4 regions of the Prochlorococcus sp. ALOHA_ZT_50 genome follow, and region 3 is predicted to be linked to each of the others. Evidence: predicted binding sites of a transcription regulator. Region 3 holds the regulator's gene; each other region holds the start of a gene.

Region 1 (8,482 bases), on a different contig from region 3:
AATATGATTATGAAGTACCTGTTATTGCTGTTGAAAGAATTAGGTCCGAGGAGATCATAGAATTGCCTCGCATTTCTCCAAGATTAAAAGATGATCAATTAAAGAATTGGTTTCAAAAAAATATTAGTACCATTCTGGAGAAATAATTTTTTTATATGAGATCTATAAAATTACATAAACTTTTAGATTTGGTAGGAATTATTCCTTCATTAGATTTAATCGATCATGAAATCAATAATATTTCTTTTAACTCTAAAGAAGTACAAAAAGGAACTTTATTTTTAGGTATGCCTGGTTTAAATGTTGATGGAGGAAAATATTGTATTGAGGCAATTGAAAATGGTGCAGAGGCTGCCATTATTGGGTCTGCTGCAAAAGAGAAAATTGGATCTATTGATCGAGAAAGGATTTTGGTTATAGAGGATAATTTAGATTATATTTTTGGTCAAATAGTCGCTGAGTTTTGGAATAGGCCTTCAAGAAAACTTAAACTTATTGGTGTTACGGGTACAAATGGAAAAACGACAATTACTTTTTTATTGGAATATCTTTTAAAAAAATTAGGGAAAAAGACTGCATTATTTGGGACCTTGTTTAATAGATGGCCTGGCTTCTCAGAAGTGGCTTCTCATACAACTGATTTCGCCGATAAACTTCAAAAGAAATTAAATGCTGCTGTTGAGGCAGAATCTGAATTCGCGATATTAGAGGTAAGTTCTCATTCTATTGCTCAAAACAGGATATCAGGATGCGAATTTGAGGCGGCTATTTTTACTAATTTAACTCAAGATCATCTTGATTATCACTCAGATATGGAATCATATTTTCAAACAAAAAGAAAATTATTTTTCCCACCTTACTTAAAAGAAAAAGATGGGATTTGTGTATTAAATCATGATGACCATTGGATATCTAAATTATCATCTGATCTTGAAAAAAGATCTTTATTAGTCTCTACAAAGATTACTGAAAGTGAATTTGAAAATGATGATTTTTTTTTCGTAACAGATAAAAAATTTACTGAAAGTGGTTCCACCTGTATTTTTCATACACCTAGGGAAAAAATTCAACTTTTTGTTCCACTTGTCGGTGAATTTAATTTAATGAATGCGATTCAAGCAATAACAATTTTGTATAAACTTAATTTTTCTTTAAAAGATCTATCAAAGTTAATACAATCTTTCCCTGGTGCTCCTGGGAGAATGGAGAAAATACAAATTGATAATAATGACGTTTCAAGATCTCTTCCAACAGTAATTGTTGATTATGCCCACACTCCTGATGGATTAAAAAAAGTTTTGCAATCAATTAAAAAACTTTGTGAAGGGAAACTAATAACTGTTTTTGGCTGTGGCGGAGATCGTGATCGTAGTAAAAGGCCTTTAATGGGATCAATAGCTGAAGAGTTTTCTGATCAACTTTTTATAACTTCAGATAATCCAAGATCAGAAGAACCCCAAAAGATAGTAAATGATATTTTGATGGGTATAAAAAAAAGAGAAAAAATAACAATTGAAATTGATAGATTTAAAGCAATAAATGAATCTATTAAATTTGCCAATAAAAAAGATATTGTTTTAATTGCAGGAAAAGGACATGAAGACTACCAAATTCTCAATGATAAAGTTATTAATTTTGATGATAGAAAAATAGCTTATAAATTATTAAAAGAAAAAAATAAATCTCAATAAAATTTCCTAATCAAATAAGAAAGATCTTTACGCAAATCACAAGAAAAGTTTCTTAGAATCAATGGAGTTATTTTTAATAAAATGAAAGGCTTAGCCTTAGTTGTAGGCGCAGGTGGAATTGGAACACAACTAGCTAAAGATCTGAATGAAAGTGAAAAAGATTTAGATGTTGTTTTGTGTGGAAGAAAAAGTGAATTTAATTCTTTTTGGGAATTAGATATAGAGGATTCTCAATCCCTTTTGCAGTTGAAAAATAAAATATCAAATCATCCTTCAAAATTAAGGCTAGTTGTTAATGCTACAGGTAGACTTCATAGTGATTCTCTTCAACCAGAAAAAAGATTACAACATCTTGATAAAAAAAATATGATGGAAAGTTTTTCAATAAATGCCTTTTCTCCTATTTTATTAGCTAAAGCGATTGAAGAATTTATACCAAAAGATTTTGATTTTAATTTTGCAAGTATAAGTGCAAGAGTTGGTAGCATTGGAGATAATCAAACTGGAGGTTGGTATTCATATAGAGCTGCAAAATCTGCGCAAAATCAGTTTTTTAAATCTTTAAGTATTGAATGGGCTAGACGTTTCCCAAAGGCTACTATCACATTGCTTCATCCAGGAACAGTAGATACTGATTTATCTAGACCTTTTCATAAATTTGTTCCAGAACATAAATTATTTAGTAAAGAAAAATCCTCCCAATTCTTGATCAATATTATTAAAAATCAATCACCAGAATCTACAGGAAAATTTATTGCATGGGACAACTCGGAGATACCTTGGTAAACTAAATTTTTTTTATATCAATAGATCTTTAAGTCAATATTTTTTTTATTTCTCTAGCAAGTAAATCAATCTCAGCTTCTGTAGTCATTTGATGTACGCATGCTCTAAACCATTTTGGATCTTCTAAAACTCTAATCCAAATTTTCTTTTCTCCAAGTTTCTTTACAAATTTATCCTTATCTTTAATATTTTCGATATTAAAACTAACAATCCCATTTAAATATTTTTTTTCTAAAACTAATTCAACACCCTTTGATTGATTTAATTCATCCCAAAGTTTTCCACTTAATTTTTTGATATTTTTGTTTTTTTCTTTTTCATGGCAGTCTTTATCCAAAAGATCTAAAGAATTCCGGAGCCCAGCAAGTAAAGGAATACAAGAGGTAGCTATTTCAAATTTCCTTGCATCATCATGAAAAAGATTATCTGAAGGCTCATAAATGCCTTGTTCTTTTTTTAATGATTTCCAACCAATTATTGTTGGATCTGTTTCATGAATAAATCTATCTGAGACATAAATGGCTCCAAGTCCTTCTGGTCCACATGCCCATTTATGAGAAGTTATTGAATATAAATCAGAATAAAAAACTTCTTTTTCAATATTTATGTGCCCAAAGGTTTGAGCACCATCAACAAGTAAATAAGAATCTTCTCGATTATTTTTTAATTCGATAGAAATTTGTTTTAAAGGAATTTTATATCCAAAGTTCCATAAGATATGAGAAATAATTAGGATCTTAGTCTTACTATTTAGATTTTTCAAAATCTCTAAAATTATATTTTCGTCGTTTAGATTTTTAATTTTTTGGATTGGCAAAATTTTGAATATTAATTTATTTCTTCTGCAAAATTCTCGACTTGCAGCCACTACTCCAGGATGTTCACAGTCACTTATTAACAACTCTTCTCCCTCTTCTACTTTTATTCCCCAAAAGGGCAAAATCATACCGGAAGAGATATTTTCGGTAAAAGCTACATTCTTTGAATTGACACCTAATTTTTGCGCAATGATTCTTTTTGTGGTCAATATTTCTTTGTAAATAAAAGGCCACATATCATTGGTAAATGGTCCTAAATCTTGGATAATTTCCCAAGTTTTAACTATTGCTTCTAGAGAAGATTTTGGTAATGGTCCTTGACCGCCATAGTTGAAATAATACTTATTTTTTAATGCGGGTATTTGATCTCTTAGATTATTTCTCATGGAAATTTATATTATATTTTCAACTCTTGAATTTTTTTAAATATTGCCCACTAAAGTTACTGTTCTAAATTCAATATCCTCAATTACTTTCCAAGGTTCAGCACTCCTTTCTGCAAATTTTAAATTTTTAAATCCTAGTTCTTTAAAATCACTTATAAACTCTGGCTCATACCATGCTCCACTAATACATCCTGTCCATAAATCATGATCATTTTGCAATCTTAAAGGAACTTTTTTGTTAGAGACGATATCGCTAATTGCAATTCTTCCATTATCGTTTAAAACTCTTTTTATGTTATTTAGAAGGTTATTTCTAGATTCTGGACTTACCAAGTTTAAAACGCAATTACTTAAAATAATATCAACTGATTTATCTGCGATTAATGGATTTAAATCTTTATCTAATTCATCAAGTTTTTCAATTGAACCTTCTAGAAATTCTGTATTGTTGAAACCTATATTTTTTGTAACTTCTTTAGAGGCTGATCTTGATAAAGAAAGCATGTCAGGATTCTGATCAACTCCAATAACTTTCCCTTCTTTCCCAACAATTTGGGCACAAATGAAAGCATTTTTGCCGCTACCACTTCCAAGATCTAAGACTATATCATTTTTTTGAACATATTTTGTTGGATCACCACACCCATAGTCTCTTTCTATAACCTCTTGAGGAATTGCTTCAAGTAAAACGGGATTAAACCCAACTGGTGTACAAAGACAACTTTCTTTTTCTTGTGCGGCTGAGCCATATCTTTCTTGAATCGCATCTTTATGATCGAATTGATTAGGTGCTTTATTCGATGTGTTTGTATTACAGCAACTTTCAGACATATTTTTTAAAGGACTCTTGATAAATATAGCCAAAAAAAAAGCCCCTGAAAAAGGGGCTTTTAATTTGTTTAATTAAATTATTTAGTGTAATTAACACCTCTGTAATTTAATTCTGCTTTTTCATTACTTGAAGAAGCGTCATCCATTCTGTTGGTGTATACGTTTCTTCTGTAGGTAAGTTCAACAAGTTGCTTTTTAGCAGCTTCTTTGTTTTGAACGTAGTTTTTACCTCTGTAAGTTAAAGTAGTCATGTTTCGATGTGACAACACGGCCATCCCCCGTTCCATGGTATGACTCGAACTGCGCCCTCAAATGAGGGTGAACGAAAAAGTAGCGATTGCTACCAAATTATTATAAGCGTATTTTTAACTGCATGTCTAGCTTTTACAAATAGAAACGAAGATTTAATGTTTTTTTAATTATTATCTTAGGTAAATTTTTTTATAAATAGTCTCTAAAAAGGTTTATGTTTATATTTGGTTTAATCTTCATGTAACTATTTATTTATGACAGGTTTTTTATATTTCTTGGGAAATACTTTAAGGTGGCCAGTGTTAAAGCCAAAAGAATTTTTTTCACTACATGCTTATTTTTCAATTATTTATTTGATAACTTTTACTTTGAGTAAATATGATGTAAGCCAATCAAATTTAGTTTTTACTTTAGGAATTCTTGCACCTCTTTTAATCGCTATTGGTCAAGGACTTCCAATTGATTGCCTTGATATGGAATCATCTTTGTTGAAGGAATTAAAAACTAAATAATATATATTTCAGTTAAAAATTTTTATAAAACCTGGACAACTTCGCTTATTTCAGGAATCATTTCTTTTAACTTTCTTTCAATACCCATTTTGAGAGTCATAGTGCTACTTGGGCAACTACCACATGCTCCTTGAAGTCTGACTTTGACAATTGGACCATCTATTTCTGCAATCTCTACATTACCTCCATCAGAAATTAAAAAAGGTCTTAGCTCGTCAAGGACTTTTTCTACATTTTCGTTTGTCAGCGAGAGTGTTTCAGTACTCATAATTTTGGATTAACTTTATAATAAGCCTAGAAAGAAATCTGATTAATTGCAAAAAAGATAATTTTCTGTTGTGACTTCATCTAAAAATCCCACTAATGACAATAGCTACTTTGATGCAGTCTTAGTAGGAGCAGGGATAATGAGTAGTACTTTAGCCCTCCTAATTTCAGAAGTTTTACCAGATATAAAATTTCTTATTATAGAAAAATTAAATGCTCCAGGAAGTGAAAGTACTGGCGCTTTTAATAATGCAGGTACAGGACATGCGGCTAATTGCGAATTAAACTATACCCCTTTAGATGAAAAAGGAAATCTAAAAATAGATAAAGCGCTCTCAATAAATCGTTCTTTTGAAACATCCATGTCTTTATGGGCCTCATTGTATGAAGCAGGGAAAATTGATATTAAGAAGTTTCTAAAATTTATTCCTCATATTAGCTTTGTGTCTGGTCAGGATAATATTTCTTTTTTAAAAAAAAGATTTCAGAAAATGACCGAAAATCCTGAATTTATCGATATGGAATTTTCTACATCTTTTGATGAAATTTCATCATGGGCTCCTCTAATAACAAAAGATAGAAATCCATCTACTCAAATTGCTGCTACCAGAATAGGTAGAGGAACTGATATTAATTTTGAGGCTTTAACTAAAGAGTATTTGTCATTAGTTTCCTTAAACAAAAATGTTGAAATTAGATACAAAACAGAATTAGTAGATTTAAAGAAAATTGATAAAAAACAATGGGAACTAGAAATCAGTTCTGAAGGTAGAAAAACTTCAATTAGAACTGGCTACGTTTTTCTTGGTGCTGGTGGAAAAACAATTAATTATTTACAAAAATCAAAAATTCCAGAAGCAAAAAGTTATGGTGGATTTCCTGTTAGTGGGAAATGGCTTATTTGCGAGAAAAAAGATCTAACAGAAAAACATAACTCAAAAGTTTATGGTAAAGCTGATATTGGATCGCCACCAATGTCTGTGCCTCATTTAGACACCAGATGGATTGATAATAAAAAACTTCTTTTATATGGACCTTTTGCTGGATTTACAACGAAATTTCTAAAACAAAGTTCATACTTTGACTTATTTAGTTCAATTAAAAAGAATAATATTTTTTCTATGTTAGACGTTGGTTTCAAGAACAACGATTTAATTAATTACCTAATATCACAATCATTAAAGAACCATAACTCAAGAGTTGAGAATTTAAAGAATATGATGCCATCAGCTAATCCTTCTGATTGGTATTTAAAGAATGCTGGTCAAAGAGTCCAAATAATTAAAAAAACTGAAGGTGGTGGTTCTTTGAAATTTGGAACTGAGATTGTAAATTCATCTGATGGATCATTATCTGCTTTGTTGGGAGCCTCTCCGGGAGCAAGTACTGCGGTTTCAATTATGGTTGAGGTTCTAGAAAAATCTGTTTTATTTTTAAACGATAAGCATAATCTTCAGAAAAAAATAAATGACTTAATTTATCCAGAACTATCAGTCTCTGAAAATTACAGTACCTTCATAAAAGAAATTAAAAAAAGAAATAATTCCATTTTTGGTTTCCATCCATAATTCTAATTAGCTAATATTAATCAAGATGTAATAAGAGGAGAATTTTTCTTTCTATATGACTGATATATCGGTTTCAAAAATTAGAAATTTCTGCATAATCGCTCATATTGACCATGGTAAATCTACCCTTGCAGATAGGTTGCTTCAAGATACTGGTACTGTGCAGCAAAGGGATATGCAAGAACAATTTTTGGACAGTATGGATCTTGAAAGAGAGAGAGGAATTACTATCAAGTTACAGGCCGCTAGGATGAAATATAAAGCTGACGATTCCCAAGAATATGTTTTGAACTTAATAGATACTCCAGGGCATGTTGATTTCTCTTATGAGGTTAGTAGATCTCTTCAAGCTTGTGAAGGCGCCTTACTTGTTGTTGATGCAAGTCAAGGAGTAGAAGCTCAAACCTTAGCTAATGTTTATCTTGCCTTAGAAAATAATCTTGAAATAATTCCTGTTTTAAATAAAGTTGATTTACCAGGGGCTGATGCTGAAAAAATAAAACAAGAAATAGAGGAAATTATTGGACTTGATACATCTAATGCAATAAATTGTTCAGCAAAAACTGGAGTTGGTATTAAAGATATTTTGGAAGCAATCGTAAGAAGAGTACCTCCTCCTCAAGATGAAATTAAACTACCTACAAAGGCACTGATTTTTGATTCTTATTATGATCCGTACAGGGGAGTTATTGTTTATTTCAGGGTGATATCTGGGTCTCTAAATAAGAGAGAAAAAATATTATTAATGGCAAGTAAGAAAAATTATGAACTAGATGAGATAGGAATAATGGCGCCTGATCAGCAGCAAGTTGATGAATTACATGCAGGAGAAGTTGGTTATTTAGCTGCTTCTATAAAATCAGTTGCTGATGCGAGAGTGGGAGATACGATTACTCTTTTAAATTCACCTGCCAATGATCCTTTGCCTGGATATAAGACAGCAAATCCTATGGTTTTTTGTGGCTTATTCCCGACTGATGCTGATCAATTCCCAGATTTAAGAGTATCACTAGAAAAATTACAATTATCTGATGCAGCTTTAAAATATGAGCCCGAAACCAGTAGCGCAATGGGCTTCGGATTTAGGTGCGGATTCCTAGGACTTCTTCATATGGAGATTGTTCAAGAAAGATTAGAAAGAGAATATGACTTGGATCTAATCGTAACGGCACCATCAGTTATTTATAAAGTTAATTTAAATCAGCAGGAACATATCTTTATTGATAATCCTTCTACAATTCCTGATCCACAACTTAGAGAATCAATAGAAGAGCCTTATGTGAAAATGGAAATTTATGCTCCCAATGAATTTAATGGAACATTAATGGGTTTATGTCAGGAAAGAAGGGGAGTATTTATAGATATGAAATA
Region 2 (8,482 bases), on a different contig from region 3:
TCTGATAGATACAATAGAAGGGGTTTCGATTCTCCAACAAAAAGAGCTCAAGCGTTAGAAGAAGCTTACCAAAGTGATTTGATAAGTTCTATTAGGGATAATGGTTTTACTTACACTAAAGGCAGACTAAATATTAAGTTGGCCCAAGCCTTCGGTTTCTGTTGGGGAGTTGAAAGAGCTGTAGCAATGGCTTATGAAACTAGAAGACATTACCCAAATGAGAATATTTGGATAACAAACGAAATAATTCATAATCCCTCGGTTAATGATCATTTAAGAAAAATGAATGTAAAATTCATTTCAGCTAAAAATGGAATTAAAGATTTTTCTTTAGTTTCTAATGGGGATGTTGTTATACTTCCTGCTTTCGGAGCTACTGTTCAAGAAATGAAACTCTTGCATGAGAAAGGTTGTCATATCATTGATACAACTTGTCCATGGGTTTCTAAGGTTTGGCATACAGTTGAAAAACATAAAAAACATGTTTTCACATCTATTATTCACGGAAAATTTAAACATGAAGAGACTCTCGCTACAAGTTCATTCGCAGGTAAATATTTAGTTGTACTTGATCTAGAAGAAGCGAACTACGTATCTGAATATATTCTGGGGAGAGGTAATAGAAATGAGTTTATGAACAAATTTGCTAAAGCTTGTTCTAATGGATTTGATCCTGATAAAGATTTAGATAGAGTGGGAGTTGCAAATCAGACAACTATGCTTAAGAGCGAGACTGAGGAAATTGGAAAGGTTTTTGAAAGGACGATGTTAAAGAAATTTGGACCAGAAAACTTAAATAGTCACTTTTTAGCTTTTAATACTATTTGTGATGCAACTGAAGAAAGGCAAGATGCAATGTTCTCTTTGGTTGATGAAGACCTTGATATTTTAGTAGTTATTGGAGGCTTCAATTCTTCTAATACTACTCACCTACAAGAAATAGCAATTACTAAAAATATTTCTTCTTTTCACATTGATACGCCAGAGAGGATATCAGTTAAAGAAAACTCAATATTTCATAAACCACTAGGATCAGAATTAGAACTTAAAAATAATTTTCTACCTAGTGGAAAAATTAATGTTGGAATTACCTCAGGTGCATCCACTCCTGATAAGGTTGTTGCAGATGTTATTGAAAAGTTAATTGATATTGCTTCCTGAATTTGTTATTCATTTATAAATTTGCTTAGTTTTTTTAATTTATTAGTCAGATAATTCCAAAAGATCTACTTTATTAACTAGAATAATGAAAAATTAATGAAGTATGGAAGACAAAGCACAAACTAATCAGGTTCAAACTGCAAGTATGAATAGAACTAAAGCGCCCCAAAAAGTTGAAGTTGTAGTTGCTAATTCATCTTCAGGGTCAGAAGTAAATATCCTTGGAGAACTATCGATTTTTGTTTTAAGAATAGGTTTTTGTGCTTTGATGATTCATCATGGCCTTGAGAAACTTCAGGATCCGCAGGGTTTTGCTGAGTTTGTAGTTGGTAAGTACTTCCCATTTTTGCCAGGTGATCCTGTTATTTGGACTTTTGGAGCAGCAATTACTCAATTGGTATGCCCAGTAGGATTGGCTTTAGGGATTTTTGCGAGGCTTTCTTCTCTTGGTCTATTCTCCACCATGGCATTTGCAGTTTATTTTCATCTCCTTGATACTGGACTAGAAGGTTTTCCTCTGGCAGTGGTTGAAGGTCATAATTATGCTTTCGAATTGTCTTTTATATATGGGGCTATTTCTCTCTACTTTCTATGTGCAGGTCCAGGCAGGCTATCTTTATTCAGAAAAACTAACAAGATTACATATTATCCAAAATCAACATAATTTAATGTAAAAAGTGCCTTTTTTGCGTAAATACCATTGAGATTCCTTTTGAATTACACATATCAATACTTTCTTGGTCTCTTAGACTTCCTCCAGGTTGAATAATAGCTTTTATTCCATATTCATTTGCTAGTTCTACAGTATCTGCAAATGGGAAAAACCCATCGCTGGCCAAGACAGCATCAGAACATAACCTTCCAGCTGCTTTTAATGCAATTTTTGCTGCTCCAACTCTATTCATTTGTCCAGCTCCAATACCAATAGTTTTTTGGTCTTTTGCAATAACAATGGCATTAGATTTCACGTGTTTACAAATTTTCCATGCAAAATTTAGATCTAAGTTAATTTGATTACTCGGATTTTTATTAGTTACTGAAATCCAATTTTCAGTTTTTTCTTCACTATCGTCAGTATCTTGAACTAGTAATCCTCCCATTATTGATTTAGTAGAATTTTGATTCTTTTTTGGAAGTTGATCTTTTGAAAACTTTAAAATTCTTAAATTCTTTTTAACTTTTAAAATTTCTAAAGCTTCCTCATCAAAAGATGGAGCGACGACACACTCTAAGAAAATATCTTTGAGGTGAATTGCGGTCTCACTATCAACATTTGAATTAAAAGCAACTATTCCTCCAAATGCACTAACAGAGTCGCATTCCAAAGCATTCAAAAATGCTTTAGAAGCTGAATTACTTATAGAGGCACCACAAGGATTATTGTGTTTTAAAATAACAGAGGCAAACATGTCGTTTGCAAGTTCATCTTTTTCTGTGTAGCCAAATTCTAAAACTGTTGAAAGTGCCGACTCTAGATCTAATAGATTGTTATAACTTAAGTCTTTTCCTTGTAATTGTTCTGCTGAGTTCCATCCAATGTTACTTAAACCATACCAGAAAGCTTTTTGATGTGGATTCTCCCCATATCTTAAGGTTTTGATTAGTGGATAAGATTCAATATATTTGGAAGATTGTAAATCTCTTTCTTTTCTTATCCAATTAGATATTGCAGTGTCATAGTCTGCTGTATGTTGAAAAGCTTCAAGGGCTAATTTTGCTTTATATGAGTCTTTCAATTCACCTTTTTTACTTTCTTCAAGAAAATTTTGATACTGACTAGGATCTACTAAAACGGAAACATCTTTATGATTTTTAGCTGCAGAACGAATCATAGATGGCCCTCCGATATCGATATTTTCAATAGCATCTTCCCATTTAGCTCCCTGATCTACAGTTTTTTTAAAAGGATATAAATTTACAACTACTAAGTCAATTAACTCAAGATTGTTAGCTTCTATATCTTTTTTATGTTCCTCATCAGTTCTTTTAGCTAATATTCCCCCGTGTATTTTTGGATGTAAAGTTTTAACTCTTCCTCCAAGAATTTCTGGAGAATTAGTAAAATCTGCAACTTTAATAACTGGAATTTTTGCCTCTATAAGATGTTTGGCAGTTCCTCCACTTGATAGAATTTTATAATTAAATTGCTCTACCAATTCCTTACAAAATGGGATTATATTTTTTTTATCAGAGACACTTACTAAAGCTAATGGAGACATTATGGGAAAGTTTACTTACTTAAGAATATAAACATGAAATATGCTATCAATCATGAATTTGTCTCGATTAGCTCTCAAACTGCAACTCATAGAATTATTTTGATGCATGGTTGGGGAGCTGATTCAGATGACCTTTTAACATTTGGAAAGGAGATGACTGAAAAAATAAATCTTGATTTTGAGGTAATTTCTTTGAGGGCTCCTGGATTACACCCAAGCGGTCAGGGAAGACAGTGGTATGGATTATACCCACATGATTGGAATGGAGCTGAGGTTGAAGTAAATAAACTTTTAGTTACATTAAAAAAATTTGATACTGATCAGATTCCACTAAGAAAAACAATTTTGTTGGGGTTCTCTCAGGGGGCGGCAATGGCAATTGATGCGGGATTTAAGTTAAATTTTGGATTAATTGTTGCTTGTAGTGGTTATCCTCACCCCAACTGGGCCCCAGGAGAAAAATTCTCGCCATTGATTATTAGTCATGGTTTATTTGATGACGTTGTGCCTATAGATGCTTCTAGGACTATTTATGAAAAGGTAAAGAGTAAGTCTTCTAAATTTTGTGAATTATTAGAATTCGATGGATTTCATCAAATTGATTCAAATTTAATTAATTTTATAAGTTCAAATATAAGTAATATTTTTTAAACAAAAGCATATTCATATTCTTCAATCTCTTCCCAATCATCTGCAGTAAGTTCTAGACCCTCAAATATTTTTTCTTCACCAATTCCTTCAACTACAACTTTTAGTGATGGAAATAGAAAATGATTTTCTTCAGCATATTGGGCGCTAAATAACCCTTTTTCACCCCAAAAAAATCTATCGGTGGTGTGTTCATTTCTTCTGACATTGAAAACTGAAGGCGCAGAGAGACCATTTTCAGCTATGAATCTTCTTGCTGCTGTAACTGGTTTATGTTTGCCAGTTTCGATATGATAAATAGGTACATGTGCCATTACTCTTTGGCCAGCCAATCTTCTTCTGCTGATTCTTTTTCTTTTTTTTGACATTGATTGGTACTCCTGAAATTATTAATGAGATTAGTCTTATTTATTTTTACTAATCTTATATATGTGATTTTAAATTCACTTCAAATTACATAGAGGACCCATCAACCCCTGATGTAGCTTAAAATATGATTAAATATTCATATTTAAGGCTGGCTAAAGTCAGACCTCTTTATATATCTTAATACTTTTTTCATATTTTACAAGCCCTTTTTCAAGTTTTTTTTAAAAAAATTTCTCAAAATTTCATTAATCATGAATCTTTCAAAAAAATTTGAAGAATTAATTTTAAAACAGCTAGAGAGTTTTGGTTGCTCAATGGGCGTGACTAATTTAGTTATGTATCTTGCTTCAGCTAAGCAAGGAACTAAAGCATCTTTTGAAATGATTGGTCAATGGCCACAAATTGATAGGCTACTTACATCAATAGAAGATGATCCTTCACTAAAAGTTTCATCGCCTAATAGAAGATGGTACCCGCTTCAAGAAAACGATATTCTACTTGGTGTCCTTAGGGTAGAAACTGATTTGAAAGGGGGGAATTGGCCAGTATCTCTTGATTCTAGATTAAAAGCGCTTTCAATATCTTTAGCTAAATGCGTCTCTATCGAATTAGAACGTCAAAATAAAAATGAAGAAATCAATTATTTAAAAAATCAGGTGAATGTCATTATCCATCAATTAAGGAATCCATTGGCTGCTATTAGGACATATGCAAAATTACTAATAAAAAGACTTGGTTCAGATGATGACTCTATTGAAATAGTCGAACGCATGATAATAGAGCAAAAACAAATTAATCAATATATGGATTCTTTTGCGCAATTAAATTCACCTATTCAACTTCCTCTAGAAATTGGAGAGGAAAGATTATTATTACCACCAAATTTAGATAATAAAAAGGTAATAACTGTTCAGAGTTTATTGAGGCCAATATTAGAAAGGGGTAAAGCTAATGCGGACTTAGAGAATAGAGATTGGACTGAACCTTCTCTTTGGCCAGATTGGACTTTATCGCCATTAAAGGCAAAATATGCTGTAATTGCTGAAATTGTGGCCAATTTATTAGAAAATGCGTTTAAATATGCCCAAAAAGATGCTGAAATTGGACTCGCAATTACGAGTAATGGACTTTGTATATTTGATGATGGTAAAAAAATAACCAAAAATGAAAACGAGAAAATTTTTGAAAAAGGTTTTAGAGGATCTGCCGCTAAAAAGAAGGACGGCACTGGTGTGGGACTTTTTTTGGCGAGGAAATTAGCAAAACAAATTGGAGGAGATTTGAGATTGCTGGAAAATAACTCGATTGATAATACTGAGAAATCAAAAAATCTTAAGAAGAAAAATATTTTCTATTTAGAACTACCTATAAAAGAATTGCATGCATAAACAACATTGCAGTTTCAACTAGTACAACACTTGCACCGCAGGCATCTCCATTGAAGCCTCCAATTTTATTACCCAGTATGTTTGGGATAGAATAGCTTAGAAAAATACCAATCAAAATAAGAATTAAAAATTTAATTAATATTGCTTGGGATGTAATTGAAACAAATTGGTATGCAATGAAAATTAAAAGAAAAATAATGGAGATCAAAGATTCTTTTTTAAATCCATTCCAAAACTTTTTGTGACTAATAGATTTTTTCTTATAACTCATATATTTAAACTTTTCTATAAAAAATAAATTTGAAAATCTTCCCCAAAATAAGCATATAGGTAAAACAAAAATTATTAGGTTTTGAATTTTCAGTATGCAAGCAATTTGAATTAAAGTTATAAAAACTAAAGCTTGAACGCCAAAGGAACCAACTTTACTGTCTTTCATGGCTTTTAAACGTTTCTTTTTACCCGCAAAAATACCATCGAAAGTATCCATTAAACCATCAATGTGTAGACCACCAGTAATTAAATATCCTGAAGCCAAACAAATTAATGCAGATGCATAAATTGACCAAGAGTTTGTTCTTAAAAAAAGAAAAATATAACTCTGTATTGTTCCAATCAAAAATCCTAAAGGCGGGGCAAATTGTGCAATATTTTTAAATTCGGGATTAATTAAAGGTATCTTTGGAAATGTCGTATAGAAAATCCAAGATCCTGCCAAATTTTTTATTAAATATTTTTTGATGAGATAAAAATAGATTCAATATTAAATAATAGGGTAGATTAATGAAAAAGGATCAAAAAATTTTATAAATTATCGTGTTTGAATTTGAAATTACATCGAATTGCAGTAATACAGCGGCAAGAACTGGTATATTTCATACACCAAATGGTCAGGTAAACACACCAAAATTTATGCCTGTGGGTACTTTGGCAACGGTTAAAGGAATTTCATCTAAGCAGTTAACCTCTACAGGATCAGAAATGATTCTCTCAAATACCTTTCATCTTCATTTACAACCTGGAGAAAAACTAGTTAAAGAATCTGGCGGAATACATAAGTTCATGAATTGGCCTAAGCCTATTCTTACTGATTCAGGAGGATATCAAGTTTTTAGTTTGGCCAAATTAAATAATATTTCTGATAAAGGTGTGGAATTTAAAAATCCAAGAGATGGTAGTCATGTTTTTTTATCACCTGAAAAAGTAATACAGATTCAAATGGATCTTGGATCGGATGTTGCGATGGCTTTTGATCATTGTCCTCCGCATACAGCTAACGAAAATGATATTGAGGACTCTTTACAAAGAACTCATTCATGGTTGCAAAAATGTGTTGAGACTCATCAGAAATCTAATCAAGCATTATTCGGTATAGTTCAAGGTGGTAAGTATCCGAGATTGAGAGAATATAGCGCAAAATATACAAGTTCTTTTGATCTGCCTGGAATAGCAGTGGGAGGTGTAAGTGTTGGCGAGGCAGTCGAAGAAATACATAGTGTAATTAATTACGTCCCGAAATTCTTACCAATAAATAAACCAAGATATTTAATGGGAATTGGCTCTTTAAGAGAAATTTCTTTAGCTGTTGCTAATGGATTCGATATATTTGACTGTGTTTTGCCTACAAGACTAGGAAGACATGGGACTGCATTTTTTAATGATGAAAGATTGAATTTGCGAAATGCTCGATTTAAAAATGACTTTTCTCCGATTGACAAAACTTGTAAATGCGAAACCTGTAAATCCTATTCTCGAGCATATTTGCATCATCTAATTAGAAATGACGAAATATTAGGCCTAACTCTCATAAGTTTGCATAATATTGCTCACTTAATAAGATTTACCAATGCAATTTCTACTGCAATTAGAGATAATTGTTTTACAAATGATTTCGCTCCTTGGAAAACATCCTCTATTGCTCACCATACGTGGTAACGTCTTATCATAATTAATTAAATTATCAAAAAGGTGCTCATTCTATTTAATACATTCGCTGAATTGCCCGAGGCTTATAAGGCCTTTGCTCCAACTGTTGATGTTCTTCCACTTATTCCTTTATTTTTCTTTTTATTGGTATTTGTTTGGCAAGCTGCAGTTGGATTTAAATAAAATTCTTTTAGTTTAGATTGTTTGTATTAGAAGGGATTTTCAAGTAAAATCGCATCTCCAGAATTATCTACAGCACTCTCTATAAAATCAGCAATTTTTAATGCTCTTGAGGCTTGCTCACCATCTACCTCAGGTATTTCTTTGCCCTGAACGCATTTAAGAAAATGCTCCAGTTCTGCATAAAGAGGTTCAATGGAGGTTGTGCTAACTTCTTCGACATATCCATCATTTCTATAAACTAATTCTCCATGCTCTGCTGTGTATGATTCATGAGACTTTCGATGGATTTGTAAAGAGTGATTTAAGAAATCAGTTTCTACTAGGCCATTTTGGCAGTGAGCACTTAAACTTCTAATTTTTTTGTGACTCATTTTGCTTGCAGTTAGGCTTGCAATAACATTATTTTTAAAAACTAAAGTAGCATTGACATAATCTATTAATCCTTCGCTATTTCTTCCTCCAACTGCTGCTAATTTTTGTATTTTTGAGTTTACAAGCTCCAAAATAAGATCAATGTCATGAATCATTAAATCCATTACTACAGATACATCATTTGCTCTGTCTGCATGAGGACTGTGCCTCCTTGCT
Region 3 (5,946 bases):
TCAAAAATTTTTATGCCATTATATTCTGGCGGATTATGACTTGCAGATATCATGACACCACTGCTCAGGTTCTCTTGTTTGATTAAAAAAGGTATAGCTGGGGTAGGGCAGATTCCAAGATTTATAAATTTTTTGCCACTTTCATTTATACCTTGTGTTATTGCCTGAAGCAGAATATCTCCACTAATTCTTGTATCTCTTCCAATTAATATTGGATTTTTATTTTCTAAAGTCGAACCTAGAGCATATCCTACTTTGTAGGCTAGAGAATAAGTTATCTCTTCATTAAATCTTCCTCTTATTCCATCAGTTCCAAAGATTGATTGCATAATTAGATTTCAGGAATCAAAGAAATTTTGATAATTATTCAGTTCTTATTTTATCAGTTGATTAAAAGCTTATAGATTTCAATTCTCTTTATTTGTTTAACTTATTTAAGATGTTTTTAGTAAGTAATTTCTTAATAGTGCAATCTGAGAGTCGAGAGCAAATTTTAAAACATTATTTTAAAACAATACTTATTTTAATCATATCTATTGTTATCATTTCACTGTTTTTGTTTAGAAATTTCTTTTTTAAATCAACTTATCTTCTAAAGAGTTTTGGAGAATTATCTGTTGACCCTGAAATAGCTTTTACAAATAATAAGCCTACATTTCTGGAATTTTATGCTGAGTGGTGTGAAGTTTGCAAAGAAATGGCTCCACAAGTTTCTGCTTTTAAAGATGAATACGAAAAAGATATTAATTTTGTTTTTTTAAATGTTGATAATCAAAAATGGGGTAATTACATCCAAAAGTTTGCAGTCAATGGGATTCCTCAAGTTAATCTTTTTGATAAAAAGGGTAATCTAATATCTACTTTTATTGGTAAACAAGATGAAATAAAAATAAGAGAATCTATTAATAATTTAGAAAAAGAAGAGAATCCCTATGAGGAAATTATTAATGCTGAATTTTCAATAATTCAAGAAAATAAAAATAATGAGGTTAATCCTCGTAGTCATGGATAATTTTTACCATTCTAAAGATTTTGATACAATCGGAAAACTTTTTTTAAAAATAGACTTGCAATTTTGGGCGATAGACTTGTGTTCTTTTTGGGTACCGTGAGCTGATCTTAAATGAATGTAATGGATCCACGATCTGCATGATCCAGACATATAGATTCTTGTTGGAGTTGCTAATGGTAAAACAAATCTCGCACATTCTTTGGCTACGCCTTCAGCAAGTAAATCTTCATATAATTCTGAAGCAGCCTGAAAATGTAAACCAATTTTTTCATTGAATCTTTTTTTTAACTCATCAGGGAGATCAGGAATTGAATTTTGCCTGTTTTTAAAATCTTGACGCCTTAACTCTGGTAAGGGAATATTACCCAATTGAGAACTATCTGCATATCTCTGTGAAAATTCCTGGAAAGTAAATGATCTATGTCTTAAAATTTGGGCAGCGATTCCTCTGTTAGTTTCTATTTGCAAGGTCATAAATGACTGTTCAAAAACACTCCAATGTTCATTTTTAATGCAATAACTCAATAATTTCGAATAGTCTTCATTTTCCTGATTTTTTGGATTACTAACTCTTGCAATGTAAGCCATTGTTTTTTCTGCATCAGGAGTTAGCGAAATTAGTTCAACTTTACTCATTTTAGATCTTTGCAAGAGTTACTTTTTCTGGTTGGTTTTGATATTTACCTCTTCTATCTTCATAGGTTGTAGAGCACGGATCACCTTCAAAAAAGAGTAGTTGGCAAATACCCTCTTCAGCATATATTCTGCAATCTGCACCTGAACTATTACTAAACTCTAAAGTTAGATGACCTTCCCACCCTGCCTCTGCGGGCGTTGTATTAACAATAATTCCAAGTCGTGCATAAGTACTTTTGCCTATACAGATTACAGTTATATTTTCTGGCACTTTCATCTTTTCTAAAGCAACTCCTAAACCATAGGAGTGAGCAGGAAGAATAAAAAAGTCTCCATCATTATCATGGTGAAGAACAGTTTTTTCTAAATTATTAGGATTAAACTTTTTGGGATTCATCACAGTACCAGGGATATGTCTGAAAATTAGGAATTCTTTTGATGAAAGTCTTAAATCATAGCCATAAGATGAACATCCGTAACTCAAAACTGGCTTTTGTTTATTGTCAGGCTCAAGATGTCTCACCAAATTTGATTGAAAGGGTTTTATCATACCTTCCGAAGCTTTTTGATTTATCCAGAGATCATTTTTTAGCATTGTTTTATGAGCGAAGTTCGGTAATTTGGTTAGCCATTAATAATAAATCTTTAGGTATATCTGTACCAGTAAGGATTACATCTCCTGATATAAATCGGTTTTCAAGTGTTGAAATCAAATCATCTTTATCGATAATTTTCATGTCAATAGCTAAAAAAATTTCATCAAGTATGATTTGGTCATTCTCTCCAGACTGTAGTTCTTTTTTACAAAAATTCCATAATTCAATAGTAGATTCATGAATAGATTTTTTTAAATTTTTATTATTTTCAATTGCTTCAGAATTATATTGATCAAAGGAATGTGATGATCTTACCCAGGTTAAATTACCGCATAGCTTTACTGCATTATCAACTCCTTGCTTGACTCCTCCCTTCATGAATTGTATTAAGAGCACTTTCCTGCCAAGAGCAGCATTTCTTAGAGAGTCTCTAATGATAGATGTGTAGCTACCTCTATATGAAGATTGATAGATTTGAATTTGTCCGTTTTGTGGAATTCTTTTTAGATTAATTTTGTTAGCAGTATTTGTTTTTACAACATCAAGATTACCTTTGGAATAAATATGAGATGAACTAATTACCATTATTTAGATTCTTTCTACATGCAGTATAATTAGAATCTATTGACGCTGCATATAGTGTAATTTTACTTAAAAAAGGGTTAAGCAATTTGAAACTGACTGAAAAAAGCTTGTTGATAAACTGATAAGAATTGAAAATTGTTACTGTTGATACAAGATATTTTAGGGTGTCTCCTTAAATTTTTTAATAGTCAAGATATTTATGATACCTGCTTCACGAGGATTCAACCGCTTTAGTTCGCAACAATCCGGACAAAGTAAAATTAACTCTGTTGGAGAACGTTTTCCAATCAATAGAACTTTAATGGAAGTTATTAAAGGTCTAGATGGTGCAAGCACAGAAATGGTTGAGAGATCTAAAACAATATTTTTCCCTGGGGACCCTGCTGAAAGGGTTTATCTTATAAGAAGAGGAGCAGTAAGACTGTCAAGAGTTTATGAGTCAGGTGAAGAAATAACTGTTGCTCTTTTAAGAGAGAATAGTCTCTTTGGTGTTTTATCTCTTCTAACAGGCCATAGATCTGATCGTTTTTATCATGCCATAGCATTCACAAGAGTTGAAATGATAACAGCACCTGCAAATTCTGTTTTAAGAGCTATAGAGGAAGATGCATCAGTAGGACTATTACTTTTACAGGGGCTTTCAAGTAGGATCCTGCAAACTGAAACAATGATAGAAACTCTTACACATAGAGATATGTCTTCTCGTTTAGTAAGTTTTTTAATGGTTCTTTGTAGAGACTTTGGAGTTGCAGGTGAAAAAGGTATTACGATAGATTTAAGGCTTTCACATCAGGCAATTGCTGAAGCTATTGGTTCTACAAGAGTAACCATTACAAGATTATTGGGAGATTTAAAGGATTCAGGGCTTCTTAATATTGAAAGAAAAAAGATCACAGTGTTCGATCCAATTGCTCTTGCAAAAAGATTTAATTGATTCATCATAAATTATGATGTACTGAGTATATGCAAAAGTGTGGCTTGGATTTTAATTGTTTTTTTAATATTACTAGGGGGATTAATTGCACCATTTGGGGATATTCTTGGAACAAAGATTGGTAAAGCAAGATTTAGTATCTTAAAATTAAGACCGAAAAAAACAGCAACTATAATAACTATTATTACTGGTGGGTTTATTAGTTCAATATCAATAGGGTTATTGATTTTAGTAAGTGAAGAATTCAGACAAAGGCTTTTTGTTGATATTCCTTTTTTGCAAAAAACTTTAGATGAAAGTAAAAAGGCTTTAATCCCTTTACAGGAAGAGCAAGAGGAACTTGAAGGTAAAATTATTCAAAAAGAAAAGGAGTTAAATCAATTAAAAAATAATATTAAAGAATTTAGGAGAGGAAATATTGTTATCAAAAGAGGGCAAACTTTATTCATTGCTGAGATTAAATCTAGCTCAAATGTAAAACTAGACTTTATAAAAATCTATAATGAAGCTGATAAATTTGTTAGGAAAATTGTTACCCCAAATAAAAAAGAAGCAAAAAATATTCTTTTGTGGAGACCTAGTGATATTACAAAAATTGAGACAATAGCTTCTAGAGGCGGCGACTGGATTTTATTAATTAAATCAGCAACAAATGTTTTAAAAGGGGATAATTATGTTTTTGTATCTCCTGATTTATTAGAGAATAAATTTATAGTCAAAAAAGGGGATGTTATTACAAGTTCAATTCTGGGAGAAAGTGATTTAAATCTTAAATCAATAAATTTAAAAATTAAATCATTGCTTAGAGAAACAAGGGATGAAATTAAGTCAAAAGGATCACAAGTTAGTGAAATTAATACAAATGGAAATTTTGTAAAAAAAATTAGAGACTTTCTTCAAGAAAATCAAAATATCAAATTTAAGTTAGAAGTAGTATCTTTGAGAGATAGTAAAACTGTAGAACCCATAGTCGTTGAAATCAATATTTTAAAGATTGCATCTTAAATGCCTAGAGTTATAACTATTGATCCTGGGAAAAGTAAATGCGGCTTAGTATTAGCTGAAATAAGTGAAAAAAAAGTTTATAAAGCGATTATTCTTAAAAGTGAATTACTAGAGAATTATGTCAGATATTTAATTGCCGCTGAGGACATATCACAAATTATTATTGGCAATGGTACTACCAGTAAAGAAATCAGAGAAAAACTATATTTTTTTAAAAAAGAAATAATAACTTTTGAGGAAAAAAATACTACCTACAGGGCTAAAGCAAGATATTTCGAACTTTTTCCAATTAGTGGTCTGAAGTTTTTAATGCCTAGAGAGGTTTTTATTCTTAATAAAAACCTTGATGCGATATCAGCTTTGATAATTTTAGAAGATTATTGCAAAATGAAGTTTACTTTGAATCAAAATATAGATTTTAAAACTTGGCTGAAATAGTGAACTTATATTCATTCCCTGCTTCTAGTTCATAATCTTTTTTCAATAAAAATCTCAATAAGGCATCCTCAATTAATGCTCTTCCCAAAGGTGGATTTACCTTTAATAGACCTTTATTAAAGGAGTATGTAAAAGTCCATTTAAATTGACTAGCTTCCACAACCCCCTGAATTTGCTTTTTTGAGAAGCAATATTCCTTAACACTTACATTTGCAATAGTTTCAGGTTTTGAACGCATTTCTTAAGGTTGGTCTTTGTCAAAAGAATTTAATTCATTAATTATATATTCTTCTTTTTTAGTATTTAGTTGTTCGAGGGATTCTATTACTCTCTTATACACTTTATCCAATATTGATTTTTCTTCTAGAGAAATATTTCCTAATACATGTGAAATGGTATTGAAATTATTTTTTCCTTTTATTAGAGGAGGTGACCCAATACCAATTCTTATTCTCTTAAAGTTTTGTGTCTGTAATTGTTCAATGATGCTTTTAAGCCCGTTATGTCCACCTGAGCTTCCTTTTCTTCTAAATCTTATTTTTCCAAGGGGAAGATCTTTATCATCGACTATTATGAAAATCTGATCTAAATTTATTTTGTACCAATCAACTATTGCTCTGACAGCATCACCACTGTTATTCATAAACGTATTTGGTAAAAATAACCTGAAATTAGAATCATTGATTTGAAATTCTGAGCAGGAACTTTTAAGCTTATCTTTTAATAAAAAATTTGAATTA
Region 4 (8,482 bases), on a different contig from region 3:
ATTCACTTTCCATTATTTCAGCTGATTCAGAACAGACATTAACGCTAAACCACTTCATTGCCGACCAAGTATCTTCTTGGTATGTACCTGCTGCAATACTTACAAAACAATCATTTTCATACCAACTTCGATAACTGGGAGTTACTCCCGTTCCTTTTAATCTATTTTCTAAGCCTTTTCCATATTTTTTAATAACAAGATTTATAGCTTCATTCTCAATTTCTCTTTGCTTTTCATCAGCAAAACCTCCTAGTGGAGTAAAAAAAAGAATTGATGCAATAAGTAAACGTATCATTGAGTCTTTAGTTTATATGTAGCTAATTTCATATCGATTAATTAATTTTTTAAAATCATCTACTCTATTTTGTCCATTTTTTAATGGTCTTGAGGAGTCAAGAACGGCTGCACAACATAATTGCCAGCAAGATTTTTCATCTAGTCCCAATTTCTTGCATATATTTTTTGGAGCTTTGATAACTGTATTTATTTCTGCAATATGTTGAGTGGTTTCCCATAATTCTCCTTCAAGAAAATCAATTTCAATACTTGATAATAATTCTGTAGCAACGTAATCCTTAATTAGCTCAGTTAATTCCACGATATTTTATTAAAGCAGAGAAGTTAAATAATCTCTTAGTATTTTTTATAGCAGGATAAAAAAAAAGGAACTAGTTTCTACCTCATCTTGAATATCCTGTAGATTTTAAGAGACTACATCATTTCGTATTGATCAAGTTTGGTTTTTAATTTTGTTGCTTGTTTAATCAATGACAAAGCTTCTTTTCTGCCAGTTGAATTATTAGCCTGGACTATAAGATCGGCGTATTTCTTTGCGATTTTTTTTTCCATAATTTAAGATATATAAATACCGTTTTTGAATCTTGAAACTAGCGAGTCACAACTAGAAGTAGATAAGGAGTCAACGGTTAAAACCTCAGAGTCAACAAATTGGAACGGGTTAACTCGTGTTTTTAATTTATAATCAATTAATAAAAAAGCTGTTGGTATCTACGATTACATTGTTTTCAAACCCTGATTTAATTTATAGTTATCCATGAATTGGATTGAAAATTTTCAATCATCTTTTTAATGCAATTAATAAAAAAAGGGGGTTAAAAACCCCCTTCGGTTTATTAAAAGACCTAATTTACTAATTACCTAAACCTAGAGGAGCCCAAAGAGTTGCTTCAGAACCTATAACAGGGACAACTCCTGTAGTTTTTGCATTAGAAACTTTATTTTTAACAATAGGAGTATCTTGTTCTCCTAAAGCTGCCCATAAAGTTGATTGATGAGCGATAACTGGTTGAACTTTTAATGGTTGAGATTGAAAAGAAGGCTTTTGGGTTCTTACAAGTTGGACTCCAAGAGAACCAACAATAAATGCTCCAAGAAAACCTGCAAATACAGCAGTAATATTGTTACTACTTACTGAGGTAGATACGTTATTAGACATAATAGTTATGTGACTAAATTTCATTTTTGACTGAAGTCCCCGTTCCTTGGCTTCAATCTTAATGCGGCTCGTAAAACGAGATGAACGTTTATGTAGTCTACGCTACATTTTAACTATAAGTATAATTTAATTTACAAGATGTTAATGGCAATACAAAAACTTATTAAAAAATAAGAAATTAAATTTTAAAGTGAAGAAAATATATTTGAATTTTTTTGAGTAAAAAATAATTGATTATTTTCATAATTGTTTGCAGAATAACTTTCGGAAACAACAGTTCCGTGAGTTACCCCAAAAATAAAACCAAGTAAGATCGCTAAACGCATCCAAGAATATAAATTTGAAGTTAATTTCCCTCGAATTAAGAATATATGATGTTGTTATTTATACTAAATAATTTTTTATCCCCCAAGATATGACATTGATGGATGAATTTTTTGATTTTTGTCAGTTGTTTTCTCTAATACTTTAAATCGATCTTCACTATAGTTATCTTCTCTAGCTTCCCAAATGCTCTTGATTTTATTTTCCAATTCATGGAGATTAATTGGTAGAGACAACCATGGGTTTAGATTTATACCTTCATTAGAAAAAAGACATGTATAAGCATAACCATCGCTAGTTATCCTCAATCTATTACAGTCTGAACAAAAAGGATTACTTATTGAAGAGATTGTACTTACAAAACTATTTGAATCACTCATGTACCATCTATTAGCAGTTTGTCCCTCCTTTCTTCCGTAGTCTTTTAATCGATGTTTCTTCTTTAATAGCCTAATAATTCTTTCAGAGAAAAAAACATCTGATGGCTGCCAATTATTAGATATCCCTACGTCCATATACTCAATGAAACGAATTTCTATAGACCTTTTTTTTGCAAAATCAACTAATTCAAAAATTTGATTATCATTAATCTCTTTTTTTATAACTGCATTTATTTTTAATTTCCCCGCCTTTGGATTAAATCCAGCATTAATTGCATGATCTATTCCTTCAAGGACAGTAAATAATTTTTCTTTGCCAATAATTTTATTTTCCTCTCCAATCATGTTTGAAAAAATATCAGGATCAATCGCATCTAAACTTACTGTTATGCGGTCTAAACCATTTTTAAAAAGCTCATTAGCTTTTTTCTTAGAGAGCAAATATCCATTTGTGGTTAGAGAAATATCCTGTAAATTAGCTACTGGATTTGATTCTTCTAATCTTTGCGATTTAATTTCATAAAGAAGTTCATCTAATTGAGAACTCAATAAAGGTTCTCCTCCAGTGATTCTTAAAGAATTTACCCCTAATCGACAACTGACTAAAATTAACTTTTTAAATTGTTCAATATTTAAAACATCCAAACTATAGTTCTCAGGCTTACAGTAAATACACGAAAAATTGCAATTTTGTTTAAGAGATAACCTTAAAACTTTTAACTTTCTTTTTCTATTATCCTCCAATTGCTTAAATCCCATTATTCATATTTAAGAATTCTCTCTTGGAATTTATATTAATTAAATCTCCATTTTTTGCATAGAAATATTTATGGGGAATTTGATCAACCCATCCGAGAAAATTTTTCTTCCCAGAGGATAACTTTTTTTTTAATTTAAAATGATTTTCTTCATTGATGGGATAAATTCCGAATAATGGTTGTGCAAAAATTCCATCATGGGATATTAACGCAAAATTTTGATTTTCTTCCCATGATTTAAAAAGTGAATAAATTAATTTTGTATTCAAATTAGGCATATCGACTGGGACAATTAGGATATTTTTAGTAGTTTTTTTAAAAGATGAAAAAATTTGTTCTATACAAGTTAATGGTCCATCAAAGGGTTGGGCATCTGAAATAAACTCAACATTATTGCTTTTATCAACTTCCTTTAAATGAGAAGTATAATTTGTTATTACAAAAGTCTCTAAATTAAGGTTATTTAATATTTTTATTTTGTGAGTCAGCCAATTTCCTCCTTCATGATGTTTAATTAGTGCTTTATCAGATCCCATCCTTGAACTCTTGCCACCAGCCAAAATGAATGCTTTAAATTTTTTAAGTTTTATTTCCATAACTTAGGCAATATTTTTCCACGAGTACTTTATGTATCGGATAATACCAATAATCAGATTACTAATTTTCCCCAATTTTGATTTTATTAGTGCTGACTATTAATTCTAGCCTTTTAAAAAAGTTGCATTTCTTAAAAACTAGATTTCGTATTAAATAATACAAATGAATGCATTGATCGAAATATAAATTGCTTAAAAATTAATCTCGAAAAATTTTCATGTTAAGTGACGTTTGGTCTTTAAATGGCAGATATAGAACTCTTCACCTCACCTGGTTTGCCTTTTTCCTTACTTTTGTTGTTTGGTTTAACCTCGCACCTCTTGCAACTACTGTTAAAGCCGATTTAGGTTTATCTGTTGCTCAAATTAGAACAGTAGCAATATGTAATGTCGCTTTGACTATCCCTGCAAGAGTTTTGATTGGAATGTTATTAGATAAATTTGGCCCAAGAAAAACTTACTCAACAATTTTGATATTTTCTGTCGTGCCATGTTTATTATTTGCTAGTGCTCAAGACTTCAATCAACTTGTTATTGCGAGATTGCTTTTATCAATAGTAGGAGCAGGTTTTGTTATCGGAATAAGAATGGTCTCTGAGTGGTTCCCTCCGAAAGAAATTGGTTTGGCTGAGGGAATATATGGAGGATGGGGAAATTTTGGATCTGCTTTTTCTGCTCTTTCTCTTGTTGCCGTAGCTGGATTCTTGTCTTTTTCAGGAGGGTTTGAGTTACCTACTGGAGCTGTACTTAATTGGAGGGGAGCTATTGCTCTTACAGGAATTATTTCTTTCGTTTATGGAATTATTTATTTCTTTAGTGTGACTGATACACCTCCAGGAAAACCTTATCAAAGGCCTGCAAAAACAGCTGGTTTAGAAGTAACGAGTATAAGAGATTTCTGGGGTTTAATTGGAATGAATGTCCCATTCGCAGCAATTCTTTCAGTCCTATGTTGGAGACTTCAAAAAGTAGGTTTCCTTACTTCATCTACTTATCCAATAGCCTTAATCGCAGTTTTAGCTTGGTTTATTTTCCAAACTTGGGGAATTATAAGAACGAATATTGAATTATTAAATGGAACTAAAATTTACCCTAAAGAAGATAGATATGAATTCAAACAAGTAGCGATCTTGGAATTAACTTACATTGTAAATTTTGGATCAGAATTGGCAGTAGTTTCAATGCTTCCTAGTTTCTTTGAATTTACATTTGATTTACCTAAAGCTGTAGCCGGAATTCTTGCATCATGTTATGCATTTGTGAATTTAATAGCTAGACCTGCCGGAGGATTGATATCTGACAGAACAGGCAATAGAAAAAATACAATGGGATTCCTAACTATGGGATTAGGGTTTGGATATCTATTGATGTCTTTAATAAAACCTGGAACTTTTACAGGATCAGCAGGAATTCTTATGGCTGTATTTTTAACGATGCTTTGTTCATTTTTTGTACAATCTGGAGAAGGTTCAACTTTTGCTTTAGTACCCTTAGTTAAAAAAAGAGTAACAGGACAAATAGCTGGATTGGTTGGGGCTTATGGAAATGTTGGTGCGGTAACTTATCTAAATATTTATAGCCTTTTACCTTTATGGATGGGTGGAGGTAAAGATCCTTCTCCAGAAATAATTGCTGCTTCAAATAGTGCCTTCTTCCAAGTTTTAGGTATAGCAGGATTAATAGTTGGATTCTTCTGTTATTTCTTTTTAAAGGAACCTCAAGGATCATTCGCGGATGCTTATGAAGGCGAAAAAGCTGAAAATTATGTTTAACCAATAACTATTTAGATATTTATAAAAGAAATTTTATGAATTTTACTAAAAGTCAATGCCCATATTGCGGTGTTGGCTGTGGTTTAAAAATGAAGCCTAAAAGTTCGGTTTCTGATGATAAATGGTTAGTAAGTGGAGATAGGGATAGTCCTTCAACTCAAGGTAAATTGTGCGTAAAAGGAGCAACAGTATGTGAGACTTTAAAAGACGGGAGATTAAAAGAACCACTTTATAGGGAAAATTTAAATGAAGAATTTAAAGAAATTTCCTGGGACGAATCATACGAAATTCTGAAAGAGAATATTTTGAGTTCTATAAAAAATTATGGACCTGATTCAATAGCTATGTATGGCTCAGGTCAATTTCATACTGAAGATTATTACGTAGCCCAAAAGCTTCTCAAGGGAGCAATAGGCACAAATAATTTTGATGCTAATTCAAGACTATGTATGAGCTCAGCAGTAGCTGGATATAACAGAAGTTTTGGCTCTGATGGCCCACCTTGTTGTTATGAAGATATTGATCATTGCTCTTTAATTTTATTAATAGGGACAAATACTGCAGAATGTCATCCCGTTCTTTTTGATCGAATTAAAAAACGTAAAAGAAATGTAAATGATAATTTAAAAGTAATAGTAATTGATCCAAGAGAAACTGAAACTTCATCCATAGCAGATTTTTACTTACAAATTTCTTCTGGAACAGATCTATTTTTATTTATTGGGATTGCGAATTATCTTTATAAGAATCAATTAACTGATCAAAATTTCATTGATAAGTCGACCGAAAGCTATTTTGATTTTGTAAAACATATACAAAAATGGGATTTAAAAAAAATAAGTGAAATTTGCAATATATCCGAGAAAACAATTATTGATATTGCAAAATTATGGGGAGAAAGCAAAAATGTTCTAAGTCTCTGGTCGATGGGTTTGAATCAAAGGCAAGAGGGTACAGCAGCAGTAAATGGGCTAATAAATCTTCATCTAATGACCGGCCAAATAGGCAAAGAAGGTTCTGGTCCTTTTTCCTTAACTGGCCAACCAAACGCTATGGGTGGGAGAGAAGCTGGAGGACTATCGCACCTTCTTCCAGGATATAGGTTTGTAAAAAATAAAATAGATAGGAATGAAATTGAAAAAATATGGGGGTTCCCTGAGGGAAAGATATCTGCAAAACAGGGTCTATCTGCATTTGAACAAATAGAAGCTATAAAAAAAGGATCTGTGAAAATTTGGTGGATTGCAGCTACGAACCCTTTGGTTAGCATGCCTAATTTAAACTTTGTAAAAAAAGCACTTTTAAAATGTCCTTTAATTATCCTCAACGAATCTTATGAACAAAGTGAATCAATTAAATATGCTCATCTAGTATTGCCCGCAGCTCAATGGAGCGAAAAAGATGGTGTTATGACAAATTCAGAAAGAAGAGTAACCCTTTGCCCATCTTTCAGAGAATCGAATAAAAATTCAAAACCAGATTGGCAAATATTTGCTGAATTAGGACAGAAGATAGGCTATTTCAAACAATTTGAATATGAATCTTCATCGGAAGTTTATGATGAATTTTTAAAAACTACTACAAAAAGATTATGCGATATGAGCGGATTATCATATCAATTATTAAAAAATCATGGTCCTCAACAATGGCCTTATCCTAAAGGCAGCGTACCTAGTACATCTTCAAAAAGATTATATGAAGATGGTTATTTCCCAACTGAGACTGGCAAAGCAAATTTTTGTATTGATGATCCTATTGGGTTGGCTGAACCCCCTTCAGATGAGTACCCACTAATTTTGACAATTGGAAGATATCTAAGTCAATGGCATACAATGACAAGAACTTCTAAAGTTCAAAAACTTACAAAAAAGAATCCAGAACCGTTATTGGAAATTAATTCTAAAGATGCTTTATCTTTAAAAATCAAAAATGATGAAATAGTAAAAATTAAATCCAAAAGAGGGGAAGTTCAAGCAAAAGTTCAGATTACTGACAAAATTAAAGCAGGTACAGTTTTTTTACCAATGCATTGGGGTTTTAGTCAAAAAAATATGTGTGAAGTAAACTCTTTGATGCATGAAAAGTCATGCCCGATATCAAAACAACCGGAATTAAAAGCATGCTCAGTAATAATTGTTCCAAACTAGGCAATAATCTTATTTCAGAATCTCATCAAATGCTCTATCCAAATTGTTGTGTTCATGACTTGGTCTAACTAATTTGCAAAAAGCAAATCTATCTAATTCGTTTAAATTTCTCCATTTTTCAACTGAAATATTAATTCCCCTTGCTAGTGCCGATTTTAAAACTTGGTCAGGAACTTTATTTTTATTTTGCCAAGGTTGATTAATTGAAATTTCTATTTCTTTTGCTTCTCCATATTTTGAATTAGATGTAATTTCTTTTAAAAAAGTTTTTAAATCAATGAGATCGTTTTTTGAATCTGGCCAATCTACTATCTTATTTTTTTCAATTAAATTAAAATCTTGCCAATGAGTAAGTTTTAATTTTATTCCAATTAAATCAAGTTTCCTTCTTACACATAAAGGAATGCATCTTAAGTCTTTAATAAAATCATCCTCGAAATTAAAATAATGATTTGATTGACTGTTAACCAAAATTAAATTGATATTTTATTAATAAATTAATGCTAAGTATAAAAAATTGATATTAGCTTTATTAAAAATTTTATTTTTTGTATTATTGAATAAATTGCTAAATGGAAATGGATAAATCTTTAACTCATATTAATGAAAGGGGAGAAATGAACATAGTTGATATTTCAGATAAAGTAGAAACTAAAAGAGAGGCTTTAGCAGAAGGATATATTAATTTAAACAAAGAAATATTAGAAAAAATAAAAAATGAAAAAATTAAAAAAGGTGATATTTTTGCAGCGGCTAGATTTTCTGCAATAAATGGTGCAAAAAAAACCTCAGAACTTATTCCTCTCTGTCATAATTTATCATTGAATAAAATCACAATTGATTTTGAAATTTGTGAATCAATGAAAGCAATTAAAATTATTGCTTTTTGCAAATCTCATTCTAAAACAGGTGTTGAGATGGAGGCTCTTACATCAGTTTCAATTGGTCTTCTCACTCTATATGACATGCTCAAAGCTTTAGATCCTTTTATGACTATTGATAATATTCGCCTTTTAGAAAAAAAAGGTGGTAAAAATGGAATATTAAAA

What was found. Region 3 encodes NtcA, which controls nitrogen genes in cyanobacteria. Its sites were predicted from a motif close to GTANCNNNNGNTAC; they were not measured.
Region 1: a site for NtcA is predicted at 4,843-4,856, ahead of MK115_RS02485 (DUF4278 domain-containing protein). Genes of this name have one in related genera too.
Region 2: a site for NtcA is predicted at 4,510-4,523, ahead of MK115_RS06500 (DUF3155 domain-containing protein). Genes of this name have one in related genera too.
Region 4: a site for NtcA is predicted at 3,662-3,675, ahead of MK115_RS05370 (NarK family nitrate/nitrite MFS transporter). Genes of this name have one in related genera too.

Annotation. Positions count from the first base shown of each region.
Region 1 is NZ_JAKVCI010000008.1:21,741-30,222, forward strand. It holds gene MK115_RS02460 (glutaredoxin family protein) at 1-146, shown strand, start outside; gene MK115_RS02465 (UDP-N-acetylmuramoyl-L-alanyl-D-glutamate--2,6-diaminopimelate ligase) at 156-1,691, shown strand; gene MK115_RS02470 (SDR family NAD(P)-dependent oxidoreductase) at 1,773-2,477, shown strand; gene MK115_RS02475 (aminotransferase class V-fold PLP-dependent enzyme) at 2,506-3,681, opposite strand; gene MK115_RS02480 (methyltransferase domain-containing protein) at 3,718-4,512, opposite strand; gene MK115_RS02485 (DUF4278 domain-containing protein) at 4,590-4,763, opposite strand; gene MK115_RS02490 (hypothetical protein) at 5,019-5,276, shown strand; gene MK115_RS02495 (NifU family protein) at 5,299-5,544, opposite strand; gene MK115_RS02500 (malate:quinone oxidoreductase) at 5,615-7,111, shown strand; gene lepA (translation elongation factor 4) at 7,167-8,482, shown strand, end outside.
Region 2 is NZ_JAKVCI010000020.1:18,653-27,134, reverse strand. It holds gene MK115_RS06520 (4-hydroxy-3-methylbut-2-enyl diphosphate reductase) at 1-1,161, shown strand, start outside; gene MK115_RS06515 (DoxX family protein) at 1,265-1,825, shown strand; gene purH (bifunctional phosphoribosylaminoimidazolecarboxamide formyltransferase/IMP cyclohydrolase) at 1,827-3,380, opposite strand; gene MK115_RS06505 (alpha/beta hydrolase) at 3,414-4,031, shown strand; gene MK115_RS06500 (DUF3155 domain-containing protein) at 4,028-4,396, opposite strand; gene MK115_RS06495 (sensor histidine kinase) at 4,649-5,785, shown strand; gene MK115_RS06490 (adenosylcobinamide-GDP ribazoletransferase) at 5,763-6,503, opposite strand; gene tgt (tRNA guanosine(34) transglycosylase Tgt) at 6,602-7,720, shown strand; gene MK115_RS06480 (photosystem II reaction center protein K) at 7,754-7,894, shown strand; gene MK115_RS06475 (Gfo/Idh/MocA family oxidoreductase) at 7,921-8,482, opposite strand, start outside.
Region 3 is NZ_JAKVCI010000044.1:106-6,051, forward strand. It holds partial or broken gene MK115_RS08780 (phosphoglucosamine mutase) at 1-329, opposite strand, end outside; gene MK115_RS08785 (thioredoxin domain-containing protein) at 467-1,012, shown strand; gene thyX (FAD-dependent thymidylate synthase) at 1,016-1,648, opposite strand; gene dcd (dCTP deaminase) at 1,650-2,243, opposite strand; gene MK115_RS08800 (cob(I)yrinic acid a,c-diamide adenosyltransferase) at 2,248-2,829, opposite strand; gene ntcA (global nitrogen regulator NtcA) at 3,029-3,763, shown strand; gene MK115_RS08810 (DUF3084 domain-containing protein) at 3,803-4,768, shown strand; gene MK115_RS08815 (RuvC family protein) at 4,769-5,206, shown strand; gene MK115_RS08820 (DUF3146 family protein) at 5,187-5,444, opposite strand; gene pth (aminoacyl-tRNA hydrolase) at 5,448-5,946, opposite strand, start outside.
Region 4 is NZ_JAKVCI010000015.1:21,437-29,918, reverse strand. It holds gene MK115_RS05405 (hypothetical protein) at 1-295, opposite strand, end outside; gene MK115_RS05410 (type 1 glutamine amidotransferase) at 1-2, opposite strand, end outside; gene MK115_RS05400 (hypothetical protein) at 308-598, opposite strand; gene MK115_RS05395 (hypothetical protein) at 712-849, opposite strand; gene MK115_RS05390 (hypothetical protein) at 1,151-1,456, opposite strand; gene MK115_RS05385 (hypothetical protein) at 1,642-1,782, opposite strand; gene MK115_RS05380 (GTP 3',8-cyclase MoaA) at 1,858-2,919, opposite strand; gene MK115_RS05375 (molybdenum cofactor guanylyltransferase) at 2,909-3,514, opposite strand; gene MK115_RS05370 (NarK family nitrate/nitrite MFS transporter) at 3,733-5,286, shown strand; gene MK115_RS05365 (molybdopterin oxidoreductase family protein) at 5,322-7,433, shown strand; gene MK115_RS05360 (nitrate reductase associated protein) at 7,443-7,904, opposite strand; gene moaC (cyclic pyranopterin monophosphate synthase MoaC) at 8,012-8,482, shown strand, end outside.